3 regions of the Sinobaca sp. SA16-1 genome follow, and region 3 is predicted to be linked to each of the others. Evidence: predicted binding sites of a transcription regulator. Region 3 holds the regulator's gene; each other region holds the start of a gene.
What was found. The regulator LexA, encoded in region 3, represses DNA repair genes until DNA is damaged. The targets are predictions, from matches to a motif close to CGAACATATGTTCG.
Positions count from the first base shown of each region.

Region 1 (8,108 bases), 290 kb from region 3:
GCTGTCTTTAATGCGTAGGGCAGCATCGTAAACTGAAGAAAGGACAACCGGATAGTAAGATAAATACCTGTTCCAACCAACAAAATAAGAAGGGGAGGACCCCAGACATATCCGCCGACGGTTGCTAAAAAATCGTTAATTCCCAACTATAACCCTCCTATGTATTATTTATTTCTATTTAACGGGCCATTTGGGTAAAATACTATGTAGGCCCGTAGGAATAGCGGTAATTGTGATATTATTCAGATAAAGTGATTAGAACAAATTAAGTATAGCAGATGACTATTATCATAACAAAGAAATTTTTGCAATATATGGTACCTTGTTACTATTTCTTTCATAGTTTTTTTCAATCAGCATTGTTGCGGGGCAGAATGTAAATCTGTAATGTAGAAATGACGGGAGGAATGTAAAAATGAAAATAAAAATCGCTGCAATTGCCGGGAGTCTTCGCAAAGAATCTTTAAACAAAAAAGTGCTGCATCACATGATAGAACAGGCAGACAGCAAAGTAGAGTATGAATGGATTGATCTGGCAGATATTCCTCTTTTTAATGCGGATGAAGAAGTAGGCGGAGATCCCGACCACCCGGCCGAAATGAAAAAAAAGCTCAAACAGGCAGACGGTATATTGATCGTAAGTCCGGAATACAGCCACGGCATGCCGGGAGTTATGAAGAATGCGCTGGATTGGGCGGGCAGTGTAACAAATGAAAACGTTCTGGATAAAAAGCCTGCCTTTGTTTTAGGTGCTTCTCCTACCATTCTGGGCACGGCTTTAGGACAAGTACAGATAAAGCAGACGCTGGCTGCGTGCGGCAGTCTGGTATTGCAGCAGCCGGAAGTATTTATAGGCGCTGCTCCTAAAAAAATCGATGACAACGGAGTTATTACGGATGAACGGCTTCAGAGGACGTTAAAAAAAGCGGAAGCTGCTTTTATTGAATGGATCAAACAACAGCAGACATAAAAAAAAGCAGAACCCCTGCAGGGGTTCTGCTTTTTTTGTGACCTAGCGGCTCTGCTTGCGCAGGTCCACTCTTCTGATTTTACCAGACGTGGTTTTTGGCAGTTCTTCTATAAATTCAATGCGACGCGGGTATTTGTAAGGCGCTGTCATTTGTTTAACATGGTTCTGCAGCTCTAGTACAAAATGATCTTTATCCGCTGGCTGATCACCTTTTATAACAACAAATGCTTTTACGATATTTCCTCTGACTTCGTCAGGGGCAGCCACAACGGCGCATTCCTGCACCTGTGGATGCTTAAGAAGAGCGTCTTCGACCTCGAATGGCCCAATCGTATAGCCGGAGCTGATAATAATATCATCACTGCGGCCTTCAAACCAGTAATAACCGTCCTCATCCATAGAGGCCTGATCTCCTGTTAAATACCAGTCGCCTCTGAATGAGCCTGCTGTTCTTTCCGCATCTCTGTAGTAATGTTTAAAAAGAGCCGGGCAGTCTTTATGCACCGCAATATCGCCTACTTCTCCGATGCCGGCAGGTTCAGCCATATCATTAATAATAGCGACCGGATTCCCGGGTGTCGGCTTGCCCATCGAGCCGGGCTTTACGTCCATACCTAAAAGTGTTCCGACCAGAAGGGTATTTTCTGTCTGCCCGTAACCATCTCTTACGTCTACATTAAAAGCCTGTTTAAACGCTTCAATCACTGGTCGGTTCAACGGCTCTCCGGCTGATACGGTGCTCCGGAGATGAGGGAGGCTGTATGAGCCAAGGTTGTCGACTTTTGCCATTAAGCGGTACTCGGTAGGCGTGCAGCAAAGTACTTGAATATTCTCTTCCTGCAGAAGCTGTAAATAAGTATCCGGCTTAAATCCGCCATGATAAACAAAAGCAGTAGCCCCAAGCATAACGGTAGAAAGAAATGGGCTCCATACCCACTTCTGCCATCCCGGCGCTGCAGTGGCCCAGACGATATCATTTTCCCTGACACCAAGCCATTCTTTAGCTGCAGTCCTTACGTGGGCATATGCCCAGGCATGAGTATGGATAACGCCTTTAGGATTTCCGGTTGTACCGGAAGTGTAGGATAAAAAGGCTACATCACTGCTGTTTGTATCTGCTGTAGGAAGATTCTTTTCTTTTGTTTCAGCAAGGGCATCTGCGTGAAGCCATCCGTCCACCGCACCTCCAAGGGTCATCTTAAACTGCAGGTGAGGCAGCTCTTCAGTGATAGCATCCACTTCTTCTGTCGAATGATGATGTGCGATAATTCCGACAGCTTCAGAGTGATGGAGACGATAAATCAGATCTTTGGAACGAAGCATTTCCGAACTCGGAATAGCGACCGCTCCGACTTTCAAGCAGGCAAGATACATCATATAAGCTTCTGGAAGCCTCGGAACAATAATAAGGATTTTATCGCCTTTTTCTATTCCCTGCTCGAGAAGCACCCCGGCAAACTGGCTGGCTTTTTCCAACAGGGTTTTGTAGGAAACATCACGCCGTTCTTTTTTTTCGTTCATCCACCGAATGGCGGTTTTCTGATCATCATTTTTGTATGCGTCCAGCTCATTTACGATATTGTATTGAGCCGGTGCAAGTAGATCCTCTCTCTTCATATGTGCGGCCTCCTTTAGTGGAATTAATGCAAGTATACTAGAATAGGTAAAAGAAAGGTAGAGAATAATGAACACCTGTTCATTTGTATAAAGAAAAAAGAAAACAACTGAGTAATTAGCTGCTTTCTATTGAAAGTATTCGTGATACTAATTACATGGAGCTTTAAGCGGCTGTCCTCCATGTGTGCTGCGCTCCACAATGGTATAACGGGCAACATGTATATTATTTCTGCGCAGCATCCGAATAGCGAGGTTTTTTGAAACCTTGTCTGGAGCTATTAGAAAAACATGCTGCTTTTCAATAGTAGGGAGATACCTTTTTAAATACGGATAAGGAAGCACCTGTGCCTCGGATACCGGATTGTGTGCGGCATCCTGATATTCCCGGATATCTAATATAACAGTATCTCCTGAAAGAAGAGCCTTGTCCGGGAGATCGGTGCAGGATGCCCGGCCGGCTGGAACCCATCGGGCCGATAAGTGATAAGCGGCCGCGAGGCCAAGGATAATAGCAGTAATCCATAGCAGCATGCTGGTTTGTTCTCCTTTCATTAAGGAATAAGTGCAAAATACAAATGCAGGCTTTTAAAGTACATGATGAAGTATACTATAAATAAGCCGGTATTGAACAGTTATCTGCTGGCCAAAAGCAGGAATTTGTTCTATTCAGCTGGATTTTGTTATACTTTTTGTAGAAAGAACGGGAGGTAGATAACATGACAGATGAAAAACAGGAAATGATTGACCGCGTCTATGCAGAACTCGAAAACGTTATTGACCCGGAACTGGATATTGATATAGTCAATTTAGGCTTAATATACAATGTAGACCTTGATAATGAAAACAATGTTAAAATCACCATGACATTAACCGCGATGGGATGTCCTTTAGCAGCCACGATAGTAAGCGACATAAAAAGCTCGCTGGAAGAGCTGCAGGAATTCGGTGAAATCAAAGAAGTCGACGTCGACATTGTATGGAGCCCGCAGTGGGATAAGAGCATGATGTCCCGTTACGCAAAAATTGCGTTAGGAGTTCACGAATCGTAAGAAACAAAAGAAAGCCAGGCAGCCGCCTGGCTTTTTCTATGGAAAGATATGGTGCGGTTACATCGCTTAAATGTAATATAAAAATGAGGGCGGTCATACAAATCAGCGGATAATTTTACGAATCAATCTTCCGGCCTGTCTTCCAATAAGACGGCGGGCAATTCTTTTTCCTATGGTACCGTTGCGGACGGCCTGGGCATCACCCATCGTTCTTGATGCCCTGAAAAGCAGACGGCTCAGTTTATGCATACAAATTCCTCCCTTAGCGGCTGATGTCTACTTATACCACCTTTTATAATAGAAGAAACAAAATTATTTATAATGGCCGCCGATTTTTTTGGCACGAATCACAGCCTGTCCGGCAGGAGAAAGAGAGGAAGCGTAGAGAACGGCATCCATTCCGTACTTATCTTTCAGCTGATCAATGGTATGATACAGAACTTCCGGAACCTCTTCACTGTTAAATAAACTTAATTGCTTATACTCATCCGGCTGAAGGGCACTCAAGGAAATACCGAGGCTTCTAATCGGGGTGCCGTCCCAGTAATCTTTAAATAAAGCGGACGCTGTTTTAAAGATAACCTTCCCGCTGTTCGTCGGTTCAAAAAGGCGCTGCTGCCGCTGGAAAGACCGTGGAAACCCATGTTCCTGCCCGACGGCTCCTGTACTGACTACCTGCCCTAAGGAGGCCTGCTGCCTGCACCGTCTGCTTACTTCTTCACTCAGTTCCCGAAGCACTACTTTGACTTCCGACCAGTGGTAATAATCGCGCGGCAGAGTCATATGATGGCCGATGGATTTTCTTTTTTGATGAGTAGCAGGGGAAACCGGGGAAGCGTCCCGGCCGTGTGCGGTCTGCCAAAGCAGTTCTCCGTTAATACCCCATCTTTTCTTTAAGTCGCGGAGCGGAAAACCGGCCAGCTGGCCGATGGTACGAATTCCCATATTAAGAAGGTGCGCTTCCATCCGGCTGCCTACGCTGAACAATTTTCTTATTGGAAGAGGCCACAGCTGTTCGGCGACATTAGCATCGCATAAAACAGCGGTACCTGTTTCGTTTTCTTTCGCAAAATGATCGCAGGCCATCTTGGCATAAACCTTTGTCGGGCCAATGCCAATACGGGCCTGAACGCCAATTTCCCGAAGCAGGCGCTGCTTTATGTGCCGGGCAAGCAGTTCAGCTTTTTCGTAAGACATGGCGGGAAGATCAAGAAATATTTCATCAATACTGTAAGGCTCGACGGCCGTGCTGTACTGCTCCAGAAAAGTGGAAATCGTAACGGATACATCAACGTAAAACTGCATATGGGGCTTGAGTATATGTACGTGCGGACACTTGTACTGCGCCTGCCAGATTGGTTCCGCGGTTTGAATCCCGTAGGATTTAGCAGTCGGACAGGCAGCTAAAATAACACCACTCCGAATAGAAGGGTCTCCGGCAACCACGACAGGCTGTTCTGTTAATAAAGGATGGGCCAGCTTTTCCAGGTTGGCATAAAAAGACTGCATATCGATTAAAAAAATAATCCGCTCATCCACCGCGCAGCACCCCTTTTCCGATATGGAATAGAAACGTTTGTTCGTATAAAAGTATAGACTACTTTATCAGCAGAAAAAAGAGGCTATGCTTAAAAGAATGATAAAAAGGGAACAGTTGATCATCACCAAATTCAAGGAGGGAAATCCATGAATAAGCCTATTGAATTAACGACAATTAATATTGAGCAGCATGAACCGCCTCACCGTAAAGCTTATATTGAAGGATTCGAGGAGCCGTTTCATTACGGCGTGCATGGAGGAGTGAAAGAGTTTTACGGTGTTTCTCCTGAAACCGAATATCCATCAACACTCGATCATATTGTTGCCTCAGCAGGAGGCTGACTTACCGGCACTTTATCCGGCGCGCTGGATGCGCGCGGTATACCACCTTATCCGAATAAATTAAAAGCTGTTGCCAAAGGAACAATTGAAGCGCCGGAAGGCGTACTGAAAATCACAAAAATTGACGTCCATTTTGAACTAAGCATTCCGGCAGGCAAAAAAGAGCCGGCTGAAAGAGCGCTTCAAGTGTTTGACAGAGGCTGTCCGGTAGCGCAGACATTAAATGGATGCATTGACTTCCGCTATACATGGGACATAACGGAAGAGTAACAGCTGTTCGAGGTTCTCCTATAAAAAAGGAGGACCTTTTTATGCTTTACTAGGCCGTAGGATAGAGATTGTTTCCAGAAGGAATAGTCTTTTGTCTTGAGTTTGCTGTGATACAAGAGAATTTAGTTTCAAAAAGCCTTAGAAGGGAAGGTAAACCATAGCATACTAAATAAAGAACAAACAGGTACCTACATTAAACGGAGGTTTTATAAAATGGAAACAAGAGTAATTGGATCTTACCAGAACGAACAACAGGCTATTGGTGCAGTAGCCGGACTAAAAGAACAAGGACTTGAATCAAATGATATTTCGATTGTATTAAACAACAAAGACAGCGCTGCTTATCTTTCTAAAGAAACAGGAGCAAATATTCATTTAGAACATACAAAAGAAGGCAGCAGCGGCAGAGGTCTTGTAGAGAACTTAAAAGAAGCGCTCTCTCCGGAACATCAGGCAGAAGAATCAGATGTCACCTTAATCCGTCTTGGGCTTACAGGAGAAGAGGCTGAAAAATACGACACGGACATTAGAGAAGGCAATATTATTGTCGTGGCTCACGAAGGCACAGCCGTTACATCGAGAAGCTTTACCGAACATACAGCGACTGCGTCATCAGCACAGGAAAAAGAAACGCATACAACAGAAAAAAGATCTCCATCTTTAAAAGCGGTCCCATCCGAGAGCAGACCTGCAGCAGCACAGCCTTCGGAAACAGCTTCTGCAAAACGTGAAGGCGATGCAGAAACAGAAGAACAGCAGGCCCTGCGTCTGCATGAAGAAAAGCTGGATGTGAGCAAGAAAAAGGTAGAAAAAGGCGAAGTAGAAGTTAGAAAAGAAGTAGTAGAAGTTGAAAAAACGATTAAAGTACCGGTACAGCGTGAAGAAGTGTATATTGAAAGACGCGCGGTTTCCGAAGCAGATCAAGATGCAACAGGCACAAAAATCGGAGAATTTTCAGATGAGTCCGAAGAAATCCGGGTGCCTATTGTAGAAGAACAAATTGAAATCAAAAAAACGCCGGTCGTAACAGACGAAGTTGTAGTCGGCAAAAGAAAGTACCAGGAAACAGAGGAAACAACTGAAAAAGTAAAGCGTGAAGAAGCCCGTATTGAAGGGGAAGAAAATATTAAGCCGGAAAACAGAGAGAAGTAATAGAACAGAAACTGCCTGTAATGAGGGATAGTCCTCCTTGCAGGCAGTTTTTTTGCATGTAAGGAGAAAAACACGATATAGCCCCTCAAAAACGAATAATAAGTAAATAATTTTAAAATTTGTTCGTATTCTTGTTGAAAAAAACACAGAACAGGTTGTAAGATGGGAAGGACTACGATTTCTGGGAGGAAACGCATGAATATAGGAGCACCTTTACAACAAAAAGGAATAAAGTTAATGATTTTAGGATCCGGTGAACTCGGAAAAGAAGTTATTTTGGAGGCCCAGCGTTTAGGTATAGAAACGATCGCCGTGGACAGGTATGATGGAGCTCCGGCAATGCAGACTGCCCACCGCTCTTACGTCATTAATATGCTTGAAGGCGACAAATTAAAAGAAATTGTACGCTGGGAAAAACCGGACTACATTGTTCCTGAGATTGAAGCGCTGGCAACAGAAGCGTTGATTGAGCTCGAAGAAGAGGGGTTTCACGTTATTCCAACAGCCAGAGCTGCCCATTTGACGATGGATCGGGAAGGCATCCGCCGTCTGGCAAGTGAAGAACTGGGGATACCTACAGCTTCTTATCAATTTGCAGATAATCTGGAAGAACTTGAACTGGCAGTAAAAGAAATCGGCACGCCCTGCGTGATTAAACCAGTGATGAGTTCTTCAGGGAAAGGGCAGACCGTGTGCCGTTCTGAGTCAGACGCAGAAAACTCCTGGGAGGAGGCGGTCGGCAGTGGAAGAGGCAAGAAAAATCGAGTGATTGTCGAATCGTTTATTCCCTTCGAGTCGGAGATTACACTATTAACCGTCCAGTCTGTTTCCGGCACGTCTTATTGTGAACCTATTGGACACGAGCAGAAGGATGGAGACTATATTCAGTCCTGGCAGCCTCACCCAATGCCTGGTTCCCAGCTGGAAGAAGCAAAAAGAATAGCTGAAAAAGTAACCGCTGCTTTAGGCGGGTACGGATTGTTTGGCGTGGAGCTCTTTTTGACGAAAGACGGCGTATATTTTAGTGAAGTATCGCCTCGTCCCCATGATACCGGAATGGTGACGCTGGCTACCCAGCATTTATCAGAATTTGCCCTTCATGTCCGTGCCGTGCTCGGTCTTCCGATTGAAGATATTGTATTTCACCGTGCCGGGGCTTCTTATGCAGT
Region 1 covers NZ_JCAKFL010000003.1:336,297-344,404, forward strand. The annotation lists gene AC5W2J_RS09675 (alanine/glycine:cation symporter family protein) at 1-146, opposite strand, end outside; gene AC5W2J_RS09680 (NADPH-dependent FMN reductase) at 416-970, shown strand; gene mbcS (acyl-CoA synthetase MbcS) at 1,013-2,587, opposite strand; gene AC5W2J_RS09690 (hypothetical protein) at 2,735-3,118, opposite strand; gene AC5W2J_RS09695 (metal-sulfur cluster assembly factor) at 3,304-3,636, shown strand; gene AC5W2J_RS09700 (hypothetical protein) at 3,739-3,885, opposite strand; gene AC5W2J_RS09705 (DNA polymerase IV) at 3,949-5,175, opposite strand; gene AC5W2J_RS09710 (hypothetical protein) at 5,323-5,517, shown strand; partial or broken gene AC5W2J_RS09715 (OsmC family protein) at 5,539-5,787, shown strand; gene AC5W2J_RS09720 (YsnF/AvaK domain-containing protein) at 6,001-6,939, shown strand; gene purT (formate-dependent phosphoribosylglycinamide formyltransferase) at 7,135-8,108, shown strand, end outside.
Region 1: the regulator LexA is predicted to act here: its motif matches at 5,206-5,219, upstream of AC5W2J_RS09705 (DNA polymerase IV).

Region 2 (8,108 bases), on a different contig from region 3:
TTGTGAAACAGGTAGAGCATGTGACTTTCAGCGGCGACTACGCCACGGAAGTAAAGCAGGACGTGTTTTACATTACCGAGCGGGCCGTGTTTGAACTGCGTCCCGAGGGGCTTTTGTTAACAGAAATTGCCCCCGGCATTGATTTGGAAAAAGATATTTTGGCCCATATGGATTTTACTCCGCTGATGGCGGAGCCGCTTCGGACGATGGACGTTCGTTTGTTTTCCGAAGCGGTGATGGGAATAGCAGGGCCGCAGGATGAGCCCGTCGTTCAATAAAAGGAGGAATAACACATGTTAGGAATAATACTAGGTCTTATCGTTCTCATGGTGCTCGCCTACATGGGCTGGTCCATTATCTGGGTGGCGCCTATCGCTGCCGGGGTTGTAGCAATATTTGGAGGATTGAATCTGCTTGATGCTTACACAGACACGTACATGAGCGGGTTTGTCGGATTCGCCCAGCAGTGGTTCCCGGTTTTTCTGCTCGGAGCTATTTTTGGTAAGTTAATGGAAGATACGGGCATGGCCCGGTCTGTTGCAATGGCACTGAGCCGTTTTATCGGAACAAAGCGGGCCATCTTAAGCGTTGTCGTGTCCGCTGCTATTCTTACTTACGGGGGAGTCAGCCTCTTTGTCGTTGTGTTTGCCGTGTATCCGCTGTCTCTTACATTGTTCAGAGAGGCAAACATTACAAGAAAGCTGATCCCGCCTACCATTGCACTTGGCGCCCTCACGTTTACGATGACGGCCCTGCCGGGAACGCCGCAGATTCAGAACCTGATCCCAATTGCCTCCTTTGAAACGACAGCCACGGCTGCCCCTGTGATGGGTCTTGCGGCCGCTGCTGTGATGGGCGTCGGCGGTTACTTGTACCTGCGGTGGAGAGAAAAGAAAATGAGTGCGAAGGGTGAGATTTTCACCGAACCAAAAGACAAAAAAATTGTGGAAGATGATGGAAAAACTCCGTTGTTTCTGCTGTCGATTCTGCCGCTTATCGTTGTACTGGTCACATTAAACATACTCGGCTGGGATATCGTCGTTGCCTTGATTTCCGGTATCGTGCTTATCCTGCTGCTCAATATCGACAAGTGGAGAGGGTATGTAAAGGCGATGAACGCCGGGGCGTCCGGTTCTGTACTCGCTATTATTAATACAAGTGCCGCCGTTGGGTTTGGTACGGTAGTACAGAACGTACCCGGATTTGACCGGTTAACAGAACTGCTTCTCGGCGTCCGCGGCAGTCCGCTGATTTCCGAAGCGATTGCCGTTAACATCCTGGCAGGGGCAACCGGTTCTGCGTCAGGCGGTATGGGTATCGCGCTTGAAGCGCTGGGCGAGCAGTATTATCAGCTCGCACTCGAGACGGGCATCAGTCCGGAAGCATTCCACCGGGTAGCCTCATTGTCATCCGGCGGCCTCGATGCCCTTCCTCATAACGGTGCTGTCCTGACGCTCCTTGCCGTAACCGGTATGACGCATAAAGATTCCTATAAAGACATCTTCGTCGTTGCCGTAGCGATTCCAATTTTCGCTACTGTTGTTGCCATCGTTCTAGCAAGCATGGGTCTTGTGTAATACACCGAACAGAAAGGATCAGGATAAATCATGAAACGATTAGAAGGAAAAACAGCGGTTATTACAGGAGGCGGCCGCGGCATTGGCGCGGCTACCGCCAAAAAGTTTCTCACAGAAGGCGCGAACGTCGTGATCGTGGATGTGAATCAGGAAGACCTCGACCACGTTGTTAACGAATCAACAGAGTACGAAAGTCACATACTCGGGCTTAAAGCCGACATTACAAACAAAACCGATATTGACCATGTCCTCGAAAAAAGCGTTCAAACGTTTTCGAAGGTGGATATTTTAATCAACAATGCCGGGATTACAGCAGACGCCCAGCTGTTAAAAATGGAAGAAGAGGACTGGGACAAGGTCATAAACGTTAATTTAAAAGGCGTATTCCTCATGACCCAGAAAGCGGCGGCGCTCATGAAAGAGCAGGAGTCCGGTGTGATTTTAAACGCCTCCTCAGTCGTAGGTATCTATGGCAATTTCGGCCAGACCAACTACGCGGCCTCCAAGTTCGGCATCAATGGCATGACGAAAACGTGGGCGAAAGAGCTCGGCCGCTGGAAAATCAGGGTGAACTCGGTGGCACCGGGCTTCATTCTGTCCCCGATGACAGAGAAAATGCCGGAAAAAGCCTTGGCAATGATGAAAGAAAAAGCGGTGCTCGGTACGCTCGGCACCCCCGAAGACATTGCCAACGCCTACGCATTTCTCGCTTCAGACGAAGCGTCCTTTATTACAGGCACCGTCCTGAATGTAGACGGCGGTGCGGTAATTTAACCAATAAATCAACAGACCGGAGGAGACACCACGTCCCCTCCGGTTTTTTGTCGTCCCTTTTTGTTTGTAAAGGATTGGAAGATGAAATATGATTAGGTCAGCTTTCCTCCCCCTGTATGCGAGGCAACAGGCGATTATACCAAGAAAGGGCTTGACGACATGATATCTTTTCACGACATTACAAAGCAATTTGCAGACCAGTCCACCGCCGTAGAACAATTTAACCTGACAATCAACAAAGGCGAGTTTTTTGTTCTGATCGGCCCAAGCGGCTGTGGAAAAACGACCACGCTGAAAATGATCAACCGCCTTATTGAACCGACTTCTGGCCGCATTACCATCGAGGATAAAGATATCACCGACTGGAACCGCCAGGAGCTGCGCTGGAACATCGGCTATGTGCTCCAGCAGATTGCCCTGTTCCCGACGATGACGATTGCCGAAAACATCGCAGTCGTACCGGAAATGCGCAAGTGGAAAAAAACAGAAGTCCATGAGCGGGTGGATGAGCTCCTCCGCATGGTCGGCCTCGATCCGGATACTTATCGGAACCGCCGGCCCTCCGAACTCTCCGGCGGACAGCAGCAGCGGATCGGTGTTATCCGTGCCCTGGCCGGCAACCCGGACATTATTTTAATGGATGAACCGTTCAGTGCGCTCGATCCGATCAGCCGTGAACAGCTGCAAAAAGATATCCGCCGGCTTCAGGCCGATATCCAGAAAACGATTGTGTTTGTGACGCACGATATTGACGAAGCGCTCGCCCTTGGCGACCGCATCTGTCTGATGAAAGACGGCCATATCGTTCAGGTGGGCAGCCGCGAAGAGCTTGTAAATGAGCCGGTCGACGATTTTGTGAAAAGCTTTATCGGCGACCGCCGCGACCCGTGGGACACCCGGGTAAAAGAAGTGATGAATCCGGACAGCCACCTGCTCGCACGGCATCAGGAAGTCAGCGGGTATCCCCTGTACCCGGCGCCCCTTTATATTTTTAGAGACGACCGCACGTACGTCGGACGGCGGGCAGCCGAAGGCATCGTATCCAATGATCCGGCCGTGCATCCGGACGACACGCTCAAACATGCTTTGAAATCCTTTGACAACACGGAGCTCGATGCGCTTCCCGTGCTGACCGGCACCCGCATTGATGGGGTCCTCAGCTACCGGGATATTGTCCAGTTTATGAAAAAAGCCCAGCTGAAACCGGAAGGGGAGCTGGCCTGATGGCGACCTTACAGGAACTATGGGAGCTGTTTTCCACCCGCCAGGGCGAATTCTGGCAGGTGATGTGGCAGCACGTGCATATGTCCGTCGTGGCGCTGTTGTTTGCCGTTCTGATTGCCGTCCCGCTTGGCATTATTCTTACCCGGAAGCAGAAATTTGCGGAGCCGATTATTGGAGTCGCTGCCGTGCTGCAGACGATTCCGAGTCTGGCGCTGCTCGGGTTTATGATCCTGCTTTTGAATCAAATTGGCACCCTGCCGGCCGTAGTCGCTCTTACCGCCTATGCGCTTCTTCCCATTCTGCGGAATACATACACGGGCATACAGGGAGTCGATCCGTCGATTCAGGAAGCAGCTGTCGGCATGGGGATGTCTTCGTTTCGAAAGCTTCGTAAAATCGAGCTTCCGATGGCGATGCCGATCATTATGGCGGGCATTCGCACGTCGATGGTTTTAATTGTCGGCACGGCTACGCTCGCAGCGCTGATCAGCGCCGGCGGCCTCGGCGACTTTATTATGACCGGGATCGACAGAGCAAACAATGCGTATATCCTCCTGGGGGCTCTTCCCGCAGCTCTTTTGGCCCTGTTTTTTGACTTTATACTGCGCATGACGGAAAAGCGCTCCCAGGGGAAAACGCTCGCCCCTATTTTTGTTGTGCTCGGGCTGTCGATTGCGATCGCTCTGGCGCCGCTGTTTTCCTTTGCCCAGCAGCCGCAGATTACAATCGGCGGCAAGATTACCGCTGAGCCGGAAATTATTGCGAATATGTACAAGCACCTCATTGAGGAGGAAACGGATTTACTGGTGGATATCCGCACCGGGATGGGAAGCACTGATATTGCGTTTAACGCGCTTCAGTCCGACGATGTCGATATTTACCTGGAATTCACCGGCACGGCACTGACGACACTGCTCGATGAAACGCCGGAGCCGGGAACGACCGAAGAAGAAGTGTATGAACGTACGAAAACAGGCCTGATGGAAGAATACGACCTGGCCTATCTGGAGCCAATGGCCTTTAACAATACCTATGCGCTTGCGGTACGGGCAGAAACCGCTGAAGAGCTCGGCATTGAGACGATCTCGGACATGGAGCCATACCGGGATCAGCTTACCGCCGGCTTTACGTTTGAGTTTGCCGACCGCGAAGACGGGTATATAGGGTTACAGGACATCTACGGCTTTTCTTTTGAAAATGTAGAGACGATGGATTCAGGTCTGCGTACCCGGGCATTAACGACCGAACAGGTTGATTTTATTGATGCCTTTTCGACAGGGGCAGATATTATCGAGTACGACCTGGCCCTGATGGAAGATGACGAGAATCTGTTCCCGCCTTACCAGGGAGCACCTCTCATGAAACAGGAAACGCTTGAAGAGTATCCGGAACTCGAAGAGCCCCTGAATCGTCTCAGCGGGATGATTACCGATGAGGAAATGCAGGAGATGAACTACAAAGTGGAATACGAAGACGAAGACCCTTACGACGTAGCAGAAGAGTTTCTGCAGTCGGTGGATTTACTCTAACCCTGATGTTAAAGGAGAGATACAATGGCACACAAGAACCCGAACCAGCAGAAAATAAAACAGATACTGGATACGAGCAAACGCATTGCAGTGGTGGGGCTGTCTGACAACCCCTCGCGCACATCCTATCAGGTGAGCAGCCAGATGCAGCAGGCCGGATATGAGATTATCCCGGTGAACCCGACCGTCGATGAGGTGCTTGGCGTCAAAGCCGTGAAGCGCCTGCAGGATATTGACGGACCGGTAGACATTGTGAACGTATTCCGCCGCAGTGAGTTTCTTCCCGATGTTGCCCGCGACGCGCTCGAGATTAACGCCGGCACCTTCTGGGCCCAGCTCGGCGTATCCCATCCAGAGGTGACGGATATTTTAAAGGAAACAAATACCAATGTCATTATGAATTCGTGCATAAAGGTCGAATACCAGATGACACGCTAAAACAATTCCGGGAACCAGTTCAAAGTTGAACTGGTTCTTTTTGTTTTTTTGTGATATTTTGATGGAGGAAGTGTCATATAAAACATACGTTCGTATAAAGGCGTATGGTATGATAAGATATTATACAAAGATATTTGTTTTTGCATGAGAAGGGAGTCGGATTTTTTGGCAGCAAAGGAAACATACCAATATAACGACGAGTCGATTCAGGTCCTCGAAGGCCTTGAAGCGGTTCGCAAACGCCCCGGCATGTATATCGGAAGTACCGATAGCCGGGGACTTCATCATCTTGTTTTTGAAATCGTAGATAACGCAGTCGACGAAGCACTGGCCGGATTCGGCAAAGACATTCAGGTCGTTCTGCATAAAGATAACAGCGTCAGCGTGTCTGACGCCGGAAGAGGCATGCCGACCGGAATGCATCAAACCGGCAAGCCAACGCCGGAAGTCATCCTTACCGTGCTTCATGCCGGCGGTAAGTTCGGCCAGGGCGGCTATGCGACGAGCGGAGGGCTCCATGGCGTAGGGGCTTCTGTTGTGAATGCTTTGTCTGAATCACTCGACGTGATGATTGACCGCAACGGCGAGAGCTTTCAGCAGTCGTTCCGGGACGGCGGCAAGCCGGTGACCGGCCTTGTAAAAAAAGGACCCACAAAAAAAACAGGCACGACGATCCGGTTTAAGCCGGATCCATCGATTTTTAACCATACGGTGTTTCAGTATGACACGTTAGCTGAACGCTTAAGAGAAGCGGCGTTTCTTTTGGGCGGAGTAACGATCGGTATCCGCGATGAACGCCAGAAGGAAGTTGTGACCGATACGTTTTCGTTTGATACAGGCATTAAAGCTTTTGTGGAATATTTGAACGAAGACAAGGAAACGCTTCATCCGGTCGTCTTTTTTGAAGGCGTGAACCAGGATATTGAAGTGGAGACCGCGTTTCAATTCAACGACGCCTACACTGAAACAACGCTTTCTTTTGTAAACAATGTCCGCACAAGAGACGGGGGGACCCATGAGTCCGGAGCAAGATCGGCGCTGACCCGGATTGTGAATGAATACGCAAGAAAGACCGGCCTGTTAAAAGAAAAAGACAAAAACCTCGACGGCTCGGATATCCGTGAAGGCTTTACATCGGTGATTTCGATCCGGGTGCCGGAGGAAAAGCTCCAGTTTGAAGGCCAGACAAAAAGCAAGCTCGGTACACCTGACGCCCGTTCTGCCGTAGAGCAGGTACTGGCGGAGAAACTGACCTACTTTTTTGAAGAAAACCCAACTGTCAGCCAGATGCTGATTAAAAAGGCCGTCAAGGCGTCCCAGGCAAGAGAAGCGGCGCGCCGGGCCAGAGAAGAAGCCAGAAACGGCAAGAAAAACCGGAAAAAAGACGTGCTTCTCAGCGGCAAGCTGACCCCGGCCCAGTCTAAAAATCCAGACCGCAATGAGCTGTACCTTGTCGAGGGTGATTCTGCCGGTGGTTCGGCCAAGCAGGGACGGGACCGGAAATTCCAGGCGGTGCTGCCTCTGCGCGGCAAAGTCATCAATACGGAAAAAGCCCGCATAGACGATATTATGAAAAACGAAGAAATCCGCACGATTATTTATGCTCTCGGGGCGGGAGTCGGTGCTGATTTTGTTCTCGAAGAGCGCAACTACGATAAAGTTGTCATTATGACCGATGCCGATACGGACGGGGCCCACATTCAGGTGCTGCTGCTGACGTTCTTTTACCGGTACATGCGGGAGCTGATTTCCTCCGGGAAGGTGTACATCGCCCTGCCGCCGCTGTACAAGGTAAGCAAAGGCTCCGGCAAAAAAGAAAAAACAGAATATGCCTGGGATGAAGAAGGCATGCAGGAAGCGATGAAAAAAATCGGCAAAGGCTATATCATTCAGCGCTACAAGGGTCTCGGGGAAATGGATGCCACCCAGCTGTGGGAAACGACAATGAACCCGGAATCACGCACGTTGATCCGGGTGACGATTGAAGACCTCGCCCGTGCCGATAAACGCGTCAGCGTACTGATGGGCGATAAAGTAGAACCCCGCCGGAAGTGGATTGAATCGAATGTAGCCTTTGGGCTGGAGGAAGACAGCAACATTCTGGAAAACGAAAACCTTCACCTGGAGGATGAATACGAATGACGCATACAGAGAAGTTTTTAGACTTACCGCTTGAAGATGTTATCGGCGACCGTTTCGGCCGCTACAGCAAATATATTATCCAGGAGCGGGCCCTGCCTGATGCCCGCGACGGCTTAAAGCCGGTGCAGCGCCGGATTTTGTATGCGATGTACCACGAAGGCAATACGTTTGAAAAACCGTTTCGTAAAGCCGCCAAAACGGTAGGTAACGTAATCGGTAACTACCACCCGCATGGAGACAGCTCTGTGTACGAAGCGATGGTACGGATGAGCCAGGATTGGAAAGTCCGCAATGCGCTCGTGCAGATGCACGGTAACAACGGTTCGGTGGACGGAGACCCGCCTGCCGCGATGCGTTATACCGAGGCACGCCTGTCCGCGCTTTCAGCAGAACTGCTGCGCGATATTGAAAAAAGCACGGTTGA
Region 2 covers NZ_JCAKFL010000002.1:61,651-69,758, forward strand. The annotation lists gene AC5W2J_RS04405 (acyl CoA:acetate/3-ketoacid CoA transferase) at 1-278, shown strand, start outside; gene AC5W2J_RS04410 (GntP family permease) at 294-1,577, shown strand; gene fabG (3-oxoacyl-[acyl-carrier-protein] reductase) at 1,608-2,351, shown strand; gene AC5W2J_RS04420 (ABC transporter ATP-binding protein) at 2,511-3,575, shown strand; gene AC5W2J_RS04425 (ABC transporter permease/substrate-binding protein) at 3,575-5,104, shown strand; gene AC5W2J_RS04430 (CoA-binding protein) at 5,129-5,542, shown strand; gene parE (DNA topoisomerase IV subunit B) at 5,708-7,684, shown strand; gene parC (DNA topoisomerase IV subunit A) at 7,681-8,108, shown strand, end outside.
Region 2: the regulator LexA is predicted to act here: its motif matches at 5,622-5,635, upstream of parE (DNA topoisomerase IV subunit B).

Region 3 (8,108 bases):
GACCTTCTGGAAGGAGTTGAATCCATTCTTCCACAGATACCGGAAGACAAACCAGTTATTGTTGTCTGCGCAAAAGAAGGCTCCTCTAAATTTGTGGCTGAGCAGCTGGTGGAAGCTGCAGATCGGGAAGTGTATTACCTGGAGGGCGGAATGAAAACGTGGAGTGAACATCTGGAGCCGGTTAAAGTCGGCGATCTATCTGACGGCGGCGAGTTGTATCAGTTCGTACGGATTGGAAAAGGCTGCCTGTCCTACATGGTAGTTTCCGGAGGAGAAGCTGTGATTATTGATCCTGTGCGTCTAACTGATGTATACACTAATTTCCTGAAAGAAAAAAATGCGGTTCTTAAATATGCTGTAGACACCCATCTGCATGCCGATCATATTTCCGGCGGCAGGCTGCTGGCGGAACAAACGGGAGCGGTGTATTACCTCCCGGAAGCGGATGCTGGAGAAGTAACGTTTTCCTACCAGCCTCTGCACAATAACGATGTGCTGCGTGCAGGAAAAACAGAGGTAGCGGTACAAGCCCTGTATTCCCCCGGCCATACCATTGGCAGCACCTCTTTGATTATTGATAATCGGTACCTGCTTACAGGAGATATTTTATTCATAGATTCCATCGGTCGTCCGGACCTTGCCGGAAAAGCAGAGGACTGGGTAGGAGACCTGAGAAAATCACTTTATGAAACGTATCAGACATTAAAGGATGATCTTTGGGTACTGCCAGCCCACTTTTCAAAAAAAGAAGAGATGGATGATCACGGAAGAGTAATGGAACAGCTGCATGTGCTGTTCAAAGAGAATACCGGACTGCAGGTGACAGATGAGACCGCCTTCCGCAAAATGGTAACCGAAAACCTTCCTCCGCAGCCAAATGCCTACGAGGAGATTCGTCAGACAAACATGGGAAAAGTACAGCCGGAGCCGAAAGACCAGACAGAAATGGAAATCGGGCCGAACCGCTGCGCGGTATCATAAATTAGAAGGAGAGTTTATTATGAATGCAACTAAAACTGTAGACGCCAAAGGCTTGGCATGTCCAATGCCGGTTGTAAAAGCAAAAAAAGCAATGGATACCCTGCAGACAGGGGATGTGCTGGAAATCGTTTCAACAGATAAGGGAGCCAAAGCAGATCTGCCGGCGTGGACCAAATCATCGGGCCACGAGTTACTGGAGCAGGCAGAAGAAAACAATGAATTTACATTCTGGATCAAAAAAGGATAGAGGAGAGAATAAAAAAATGGAAGAAACAAAAAACGGAACAACAATGGTCGTATTTGATGGAGACCTGGATAAAGCAATTGCCAGCTTTATTATCGCTACAGGCGCTGCAGCAATGGGAAAGAACGTAACGATGTTTTTCACTTTCTGGGGATTGAACGTGCTTCGGAAAGATAACGTCATCAGCGGCAGTGATAAATCGATGATGGAAAAAATGTTCGGAAAAATGATGCCGCGCGGTCCGGAAAAACTGGCTATGTCGAAAATGAATTTTGGCGGTATGGGACCGAAAATGATGAAAAAAATGATGAAAAATCATAATGTGTCTTCTTTGAAAGAGATGATTGAAATGGCCCAGGACCTGGATGTAAAAATGGTGGCCTGCACAATGTCTATGGACGTCATGGGACTCAAAGAAGAAGAATTGATTGATGGACTGGATTACGCCGGTGTCGCTACTTACCTGGCAGAAGCAGAAGAGTCCAACATTAACCTGTTTATTTAATACGTATACTGCAGAAAAGAGCCTGTGCCCCTAAGGGAACAGGCTCTTTCTAATATGTAGGGTGGATACGGACTGAACGACAGGAAACCCGGCAGCTGTCAGGCGATGCCGCAGGAAGTGACAGCGCCCATAATACCGGCTATAGCAATTCCTACTATAAATTTTTTCACGTTAGTCCTCCTGTATCTATATATTCATAATTATGGTAAATAGTTTACTTTATTATAGTCGATATTTCCTAAAAAAGGTTGCATTTTATTAGCTTTTTCTATGTATCGGTTTAAAACCGCGAATATGAAGAAAAAATCTTTTATAATAGAAGAAGAAAACAAGAAAGCGGGGAGATAATATGACAGAAGAGTTATACCATGATCTTTTTTTAAAAGATGCGGGGTTTCTTCCAGTCGAAATAGAAAAGTTAATGTTGGAGTATGCCGAAGAATTCCAGCATGCGGAGATTCAGCAGGTTATAAAGCATACAGATGAGCATTATACCGTCGTTACAAAAGTAACAAAATAAAAAAGCTCTCAAGCGTGAGAGCTTTAGATGATTATTTTTTTTGGATTTCAACTGCTTTATGCTCAATTTCATCGTACGAGTTAGTGCCGTTAGCGTAATCTTTTACCATACTCTCAAATGACCGGAATAATCGTTCATCCGCCGGGTCCTGCAGGTTAAGGCCCAATGAATCAGCAACTTCCTTTTGGTCCCGTCGAAAAGCGTCATCGGCTTCAAACGTATTTCCTTCTTTATATTTGTCCATATGATGGTCAACAAACTTTTTAATAATATCCACATGTATCTCTCCTTTGTTTAAATGGTCTCTTTGTTCTCTTCCCGGTTCCCGGGATATCAAAACGATGAAGCAGGAAGAACCGATTTGAAGCACCTCCAGGCAGAAAGCGCACAATTTTAAGATGGAATACAAGGGACAAGGACTCTCCCTTGAAGGATACGGTATACTGTAGGATAATGGCATACGGAAAGGGGATGGAACGAATATGGTAAGTGGAAGAAATACAGAAGATATGATTATGGATTTAGCGAGTCAGCTTTCTATCGAGCAGGCAAGAAACAAAATTTTATGGGATCTTATTCTACGTCATAATGTACTTTCTCAAAAAGATGTTGATAAAGAAGTAGAAAAGCATTATGAAACCTATCGCACCACTTCTTATGAAGAATTAACCGGGTTTAACTTAAGAGAAGACACCAAGCCGGTAAAAGAACCAGAACCAGAAGAATAAAAAAAAGCGTTCCCTGCAGGGGACGCTTTTTTAATGCCTTACGACATCAAGAAATAGAAAAAAGATAGATTTTACTGCGGTAAATACGAGAAGAAAAATGAACACCAGAACCAGTATAGTAAGAGCGAGAGTCTCCTGAAAATGGAGAATATCGATCAAAATTAAGTTAGCAAGCACAGCGGAAATTACGCCGATAAATAATGTACTGTTAAATACACGTTCCATTATATTAGATGCAGCCATTTCAACATCTCCTGATTAGTATAGATTCCGCTCTTGTGAAATAGTGAGCGTTGTTTGCCTTATTCCTATTAAACCGCATTAGAGACGTGAAATCAATGTCTAAAAAGTGACAAAACAGCGAAAAAAATGACTAACTGGTGAACAATAGAAAAAAAGAAGCAAATAAAAATAGAATACCCAGTGGGCATTCTATTTTTCGTATATATCATCGGCAAGCAGCTTAATAGGACTGCCGCACTGAGGGCAATTCTGGTATTCCTGATCAATAGCAGCATCGCTTAGATCAGAAGCCGGCATCTGCACCTCTGCTTTTGTTTCTTTGCCGCATGAATGGCATTTAATATAGAGCAATGGCTTATCTCCTTTCCATGATCATAGCTGTATTTAATTATATATTTGTATACCACAACAGGTTTTTTCAAAACCTCTCAATGAAAAAACGGCTTTCTTCAATAATGAAGGAAGCCGTTTTCTATTCGTTAATGAATGGTGCGGAAAACGCCGATGACTTTACCAAGAACAGTACAGTCATCAAGAATAATAGGGTCCATGGCTGCATTTTCAGGCTGCAGGCGGATATAACCGCTCTCCCTGTAAAAACGCTTTACGGTCGCTTCGAGCTCTTCGGTCATTGCTACAATAATGTCTCCGTTGTTTGCTGTCTGCTGCTGTCTGACAATAACCAGGTCTTTATCGTAAATACCGGCTTCAATCATACTTTCCCCCTGAATAGTAAGGACAAAAACATTCTCATGTTCATTTGCCACCATACGTTCCGGAAGAGGAATGTATTCCTCTATGTTTTCGATAGCTGTAATGGGTTCACCGGCTGTAACTTTACCGAGCATCGGAACGTACACAGCAGAGCTTTCGGATATTTCAGGCGGTGCATCTTCAAAAGACAGCACCTCTATTGCTCTTGGTTTAGTAGGATCGCGTCGAATAAAACCTTTGCTTTCAAGCCTGGATAAATGTCCGTGCACGGTAGAACTGGAAGCGAGTCCCACAGCTTCTCCGATTTCCCGGACAGACGGGGGATAGCCTTTTAGACGTACTTCCCCTTTTATATAGTCAAGTATTTGTTCTTGTCGTTTTGATAATTTAGTCAAAGTCCCGGCACCTCCTGTGCGTGTAATGTTATTTTAAAAAATTGTATCATGAATAATACGAACATGCAAACATCCGTTCTAATTTTACTTGACGGGAACAGAAGTTCTTATTATACTTTTAAAAAAGGGAACACACATTCTTAAAAACGGGGGAATTACAATGATTTCAAAAATAACGAATGTAACGATGCAGGAATGGATGATATTATTACTATTTGCAGCATCAATTTTATTTCTAATTATAGCCGTCCAGATTAATGCACCAGATGCAGAAGCAGGTTTTGTTTATGAAGACGATATAACGGAGGAAGCAGAAGAGCTTCAGATCGAACAGGAATTAACCGCCTATCAATGGGTGAATTATACCCTGGACTAATGAAAGTAATCAGAAGGTGAAGTGGGACGATGGAGAAGTGCATTATCTACTGCAGGGTGAGTACCGAAAAGAAAGAACAGCAGACTTCTCTGGAGCGGCAGGTGGAGGAATTGACATCTCTTGCCAAGAGAAACAATCTGCCTATTTATAAAACAATCAAAGAAGAACAGAGCGGCTATTCTATGGAAAGAGAAGGGCTGCTGGAGATGCTTGAAGACTTTTCGTCAGGAAAGGCTTCTATTTTGTGCGTGCAGGATGATACGAGACTTGGAAGAGGCCATGCAAAAGTAGCGGTCCTTCACGCCCTCCACAAAAGTGGAGTAACAATTTATTCCGTCCGGGAAAACGGCGTGCTTGAATTATCTGAGTCAGACAGTATGCTGATTGATATACTCTCCATCGTGGAGGAGCATCAGCGCAGGCTGCATAATTTTAAGATCAAGCGCGGAATGAAGCGGGCAGTAGAAAATGGCTACCGCCCCGATAAGAATTTAAAAAACCGGGGCCAGGGAGAGCGTGTAAAAAAAGAAGTGCCGATAGAAGAGATCATCAGGCTCCGTCAGCGGGACCTTCCCTTTTATGATATTGCCGCGACCCTGCGCGGACTCGGATACGATGTATCTAAAGCCACGGTGCACCGGCGCTACCGGGAGCATATGAAAAAAGAAGATGAACAGTCGTAGTGAAGGCTGAGCGCCTTTGGTGAGGCCCTATACCTTCCTATCCCTCCAGAACAAAGATGGTTCCGTTTGCATAAAAGCGGGTATATAAGTACCATTAATATAGAAGGATATTCATGGAAACGAACATAAAAGGGGGGAATATCATGTTATCCCAAGACAAAATTGCACGCATTAATGAGCTGTCCCAGCGCGCGAAGACAACCGGCCTGACGGAGTCTGAGAGCATAGAACAGCACGAACTGAGAGAAGAATACCTGCAGAGTTTCCGTTCGTCATTTAAAGACCAGCTTCATTCGGTTAAAGTAGTGGATCCTGAAGGCGCTGACGTTACCCCCGATAAGCTGGACCGATCAAAGAAAGAACGTAAAGTGTACCGCTCCAGATAGCGTGGCACACAAATATATTCTTCATCTGGCGTAATGATATTATATTCGTATATGAGCCGCTGCCCGAAGAGCGGAATCCGGAAGACCATTTTCGTTAAAACAATAGAGGATGGTCTTTTTAACGTGGTTACAACTCCGTTAAACAAAAGGAATTAGAAACAGCGGAGATGGTAGATCCGGCCTGTCAAAAGAAAGCCGGCACGATTTAGAAAAATTCCACGTATTTCGCCGCGATTCTTGTATAATAAAAAGAAAGCGTTTATTATTTATTCATGGATGGACGTTAATTACTAAACAGAGACAAGGGGAGAATACGATTATGGCAGCGCAGACTACAGCGACGCAATTAGAAAATTTAGCTATTAATACGATTCGTACGTTATCGATCGATAGCATTGAACGGGCTAATTCCGGTCACCCGGGATTACCTATGGGAGCGGCACCAATGGCCTTTACTTTGTGGACAGAGTGCATGAATCATAATCCTGGCAACCCGGAATGGTTTAACCGCGACCGTTTTGTTCTATCCGCGGGACACGGCTCTATGCTTTTATACAGCCTGCTTCATCTTACCGGCTATGACCTTTCTCTGGAAGAGCTTCAGAACTTCAGACAGTGGGGAAGCAAAACTCCGGGACACCCGGAATACGGCCATACACCAGGCGTTGAAGCCACCACCGGTCCGCTTGGCCAGGGGCTTGCGATGGCAACAGGCATGGCTATGGCAGAGCGCCATATGGCAGCTACTTACAACAAAAGCAGCTTCCCGCTCGTAGATCATTATACATATGTTCTATGCGGCGATGGGGATATCATGGAAGGGGTCAGTTCAGAGTCCGCTTCTTTAGCCGGTCACCTGAACCTGGACCGCCTGATTGTGCTTTATGATTCCAACGATATTTCGCTCGATGGCGATCTGCACCAGTCATTTTCCGAAAATGTCATGCAGCGTTATGATGCATATGGCTGGCACACCATCCTCGTAAAAGATGGCAATGATACGAAAGCTATTAAAGAAGCAATTGAAGAAGCAAAGCAAGCAGGCAAGCCAACTTTAATCGAAGTCAAAACGACAATCGGTTACGGCTCTCCTAATAAAGGCGGTACCAACGCAGCACACGGTGCTCCGCTTGGCGCTGAAGAAATTACATTGGCCAAAGGAATGTACAAGTGGGAATACGAAGAAGAATTCCACGTACCGGCAGAAGTAACGGCCTTTTTCGCTGAGAAAAAAGCAGCAGGCGCCCGCAAAGAAAAAGAATGGAACGATTTGTTTACGGATTACCAGAAAAAGCACCCAAAAGATGCTGAACAATTCATTAAGGCGCTAAAAGGGGAGCTTCCTGAAGGATGGGAAAAAGAACTTCCCGCCTATACGAATGAAAAGGTAGCTACGCGTGCTGCTTCAGGCGATGCGCTTCAGGCCATTTCCAAGCACGTGCCATCGTTATTCGGCGGCTCGGCTGACCTGGCTTCTTCCAATAAGACATTAATTAAAGAAGAAACAGATTTTACAAAAGATAATTACAAAGGACGTAACATCTGGTTTGGCGTAAGAGAATTCGCCATGGCTTCTGCACTTAACGGTCTTAAGCTGCACGGAGGCGTACACCCATATGCATCCACGTTCCTGGTGTTCTCTGATTACCTTCGTCCGGCACTTCGCTTAAGTGCATTAATGAATCTGCCTGTAACGTATGTGTTCACACATGACAGCATTGCAGTCGGAGAAGACGGCCCAACACATGAACCCGTTGAACAAATCGCTGCTCTTCGTGCAATCCCGGGCGTTCACGTCATCCGTCCAGCCGACGGCAATGAAACATCCGCGGCCTGGAAAGTGGCATTGGAGAGCACAGGCGGCCCAACCGTTCTGTCTCTAACCAGACAAGGTCTTCCTACGCTGTCAACTTCTGCTGAAAGAGCGGAAGAGGGCGTAGCTAAAGGCGCATATATCGTAGAATCTGTTGGTTCACCAGAAGTGCAGCTTCTGGCTACCGGTTCGGAAGTGGCGCTGGCAGTGGATGCCAAAGCCGCACTTGAGCAGGAAGGAATTGCGGCTAACGTAGTAAGTATGCCCGATTTTCTTGCTTTTGACCGCCAGCCGCAAAGCTACAGAGACAGCGTGCTGTTAAAAGGAGTACCAGCTCTAGGTATGGAAATGGGATCAACAATGCCTTGGTACAAGTACGTAGGCACAGAAGGCGCCGTTCTCGGAATTGATGAATTTGGAGCTTCTGCTCCTGGAGATAAAATTATGGAAGAGTATGGCTTTACAACCGAAAATGTAGTATCTATTGTAAAAGACCTGCTTCAAAAATAAAAAGCAAAGC
Region 3 covers NZ_JCAKFL010000003.1:626,290-634,397, forward strand. The annotation lists gene AC5W2J_RS11135 (MBL fold metallo-hydrolase) at 1-981, shown strand, start outside; gene AC5W2J_RS11140 (sulfurtransferase TusA family protein) at 1,001-1,228, shown strand; gene AC5W2J_RS11145 (DsrE/DsrF/DrsH-like family protein) at 1,245-1,730, shown strand; gene AC5W2J_RS11150 (hypothetical protein) at 2,080-2,250, shown strand; gene AC5W2J_RS11155 (hypothetical protein) at 2,282-2,527, opposite strand; gene AC5W2J_RS11160 (hypothetical protein) at 2,733-2,978, shown strand; gene AC5W2J_RS11165 (hypothetical protein) at 3,009-3,221, opposite strand; gene AC5W2J_RS11170 (hypothetical protein) at 3,411-3,572, opposite strand; gene lexA (transcriptional repressor LexA) at 3,701-4,330, opposite strand; gene AC5W2J_RS11180 (hypothetical protein) at 4,491-4,706, shown strand; gene AC5W2J_RS11185 (YneB family resolvase-like protein) at 4,736-5,389, shown strand; gene AC5W2J_RS11190 (DUF896 domain-containing protein) at 5,533-5,775, shown strand; gene tkt (transketolase) at 6,095-8,098, shown strand.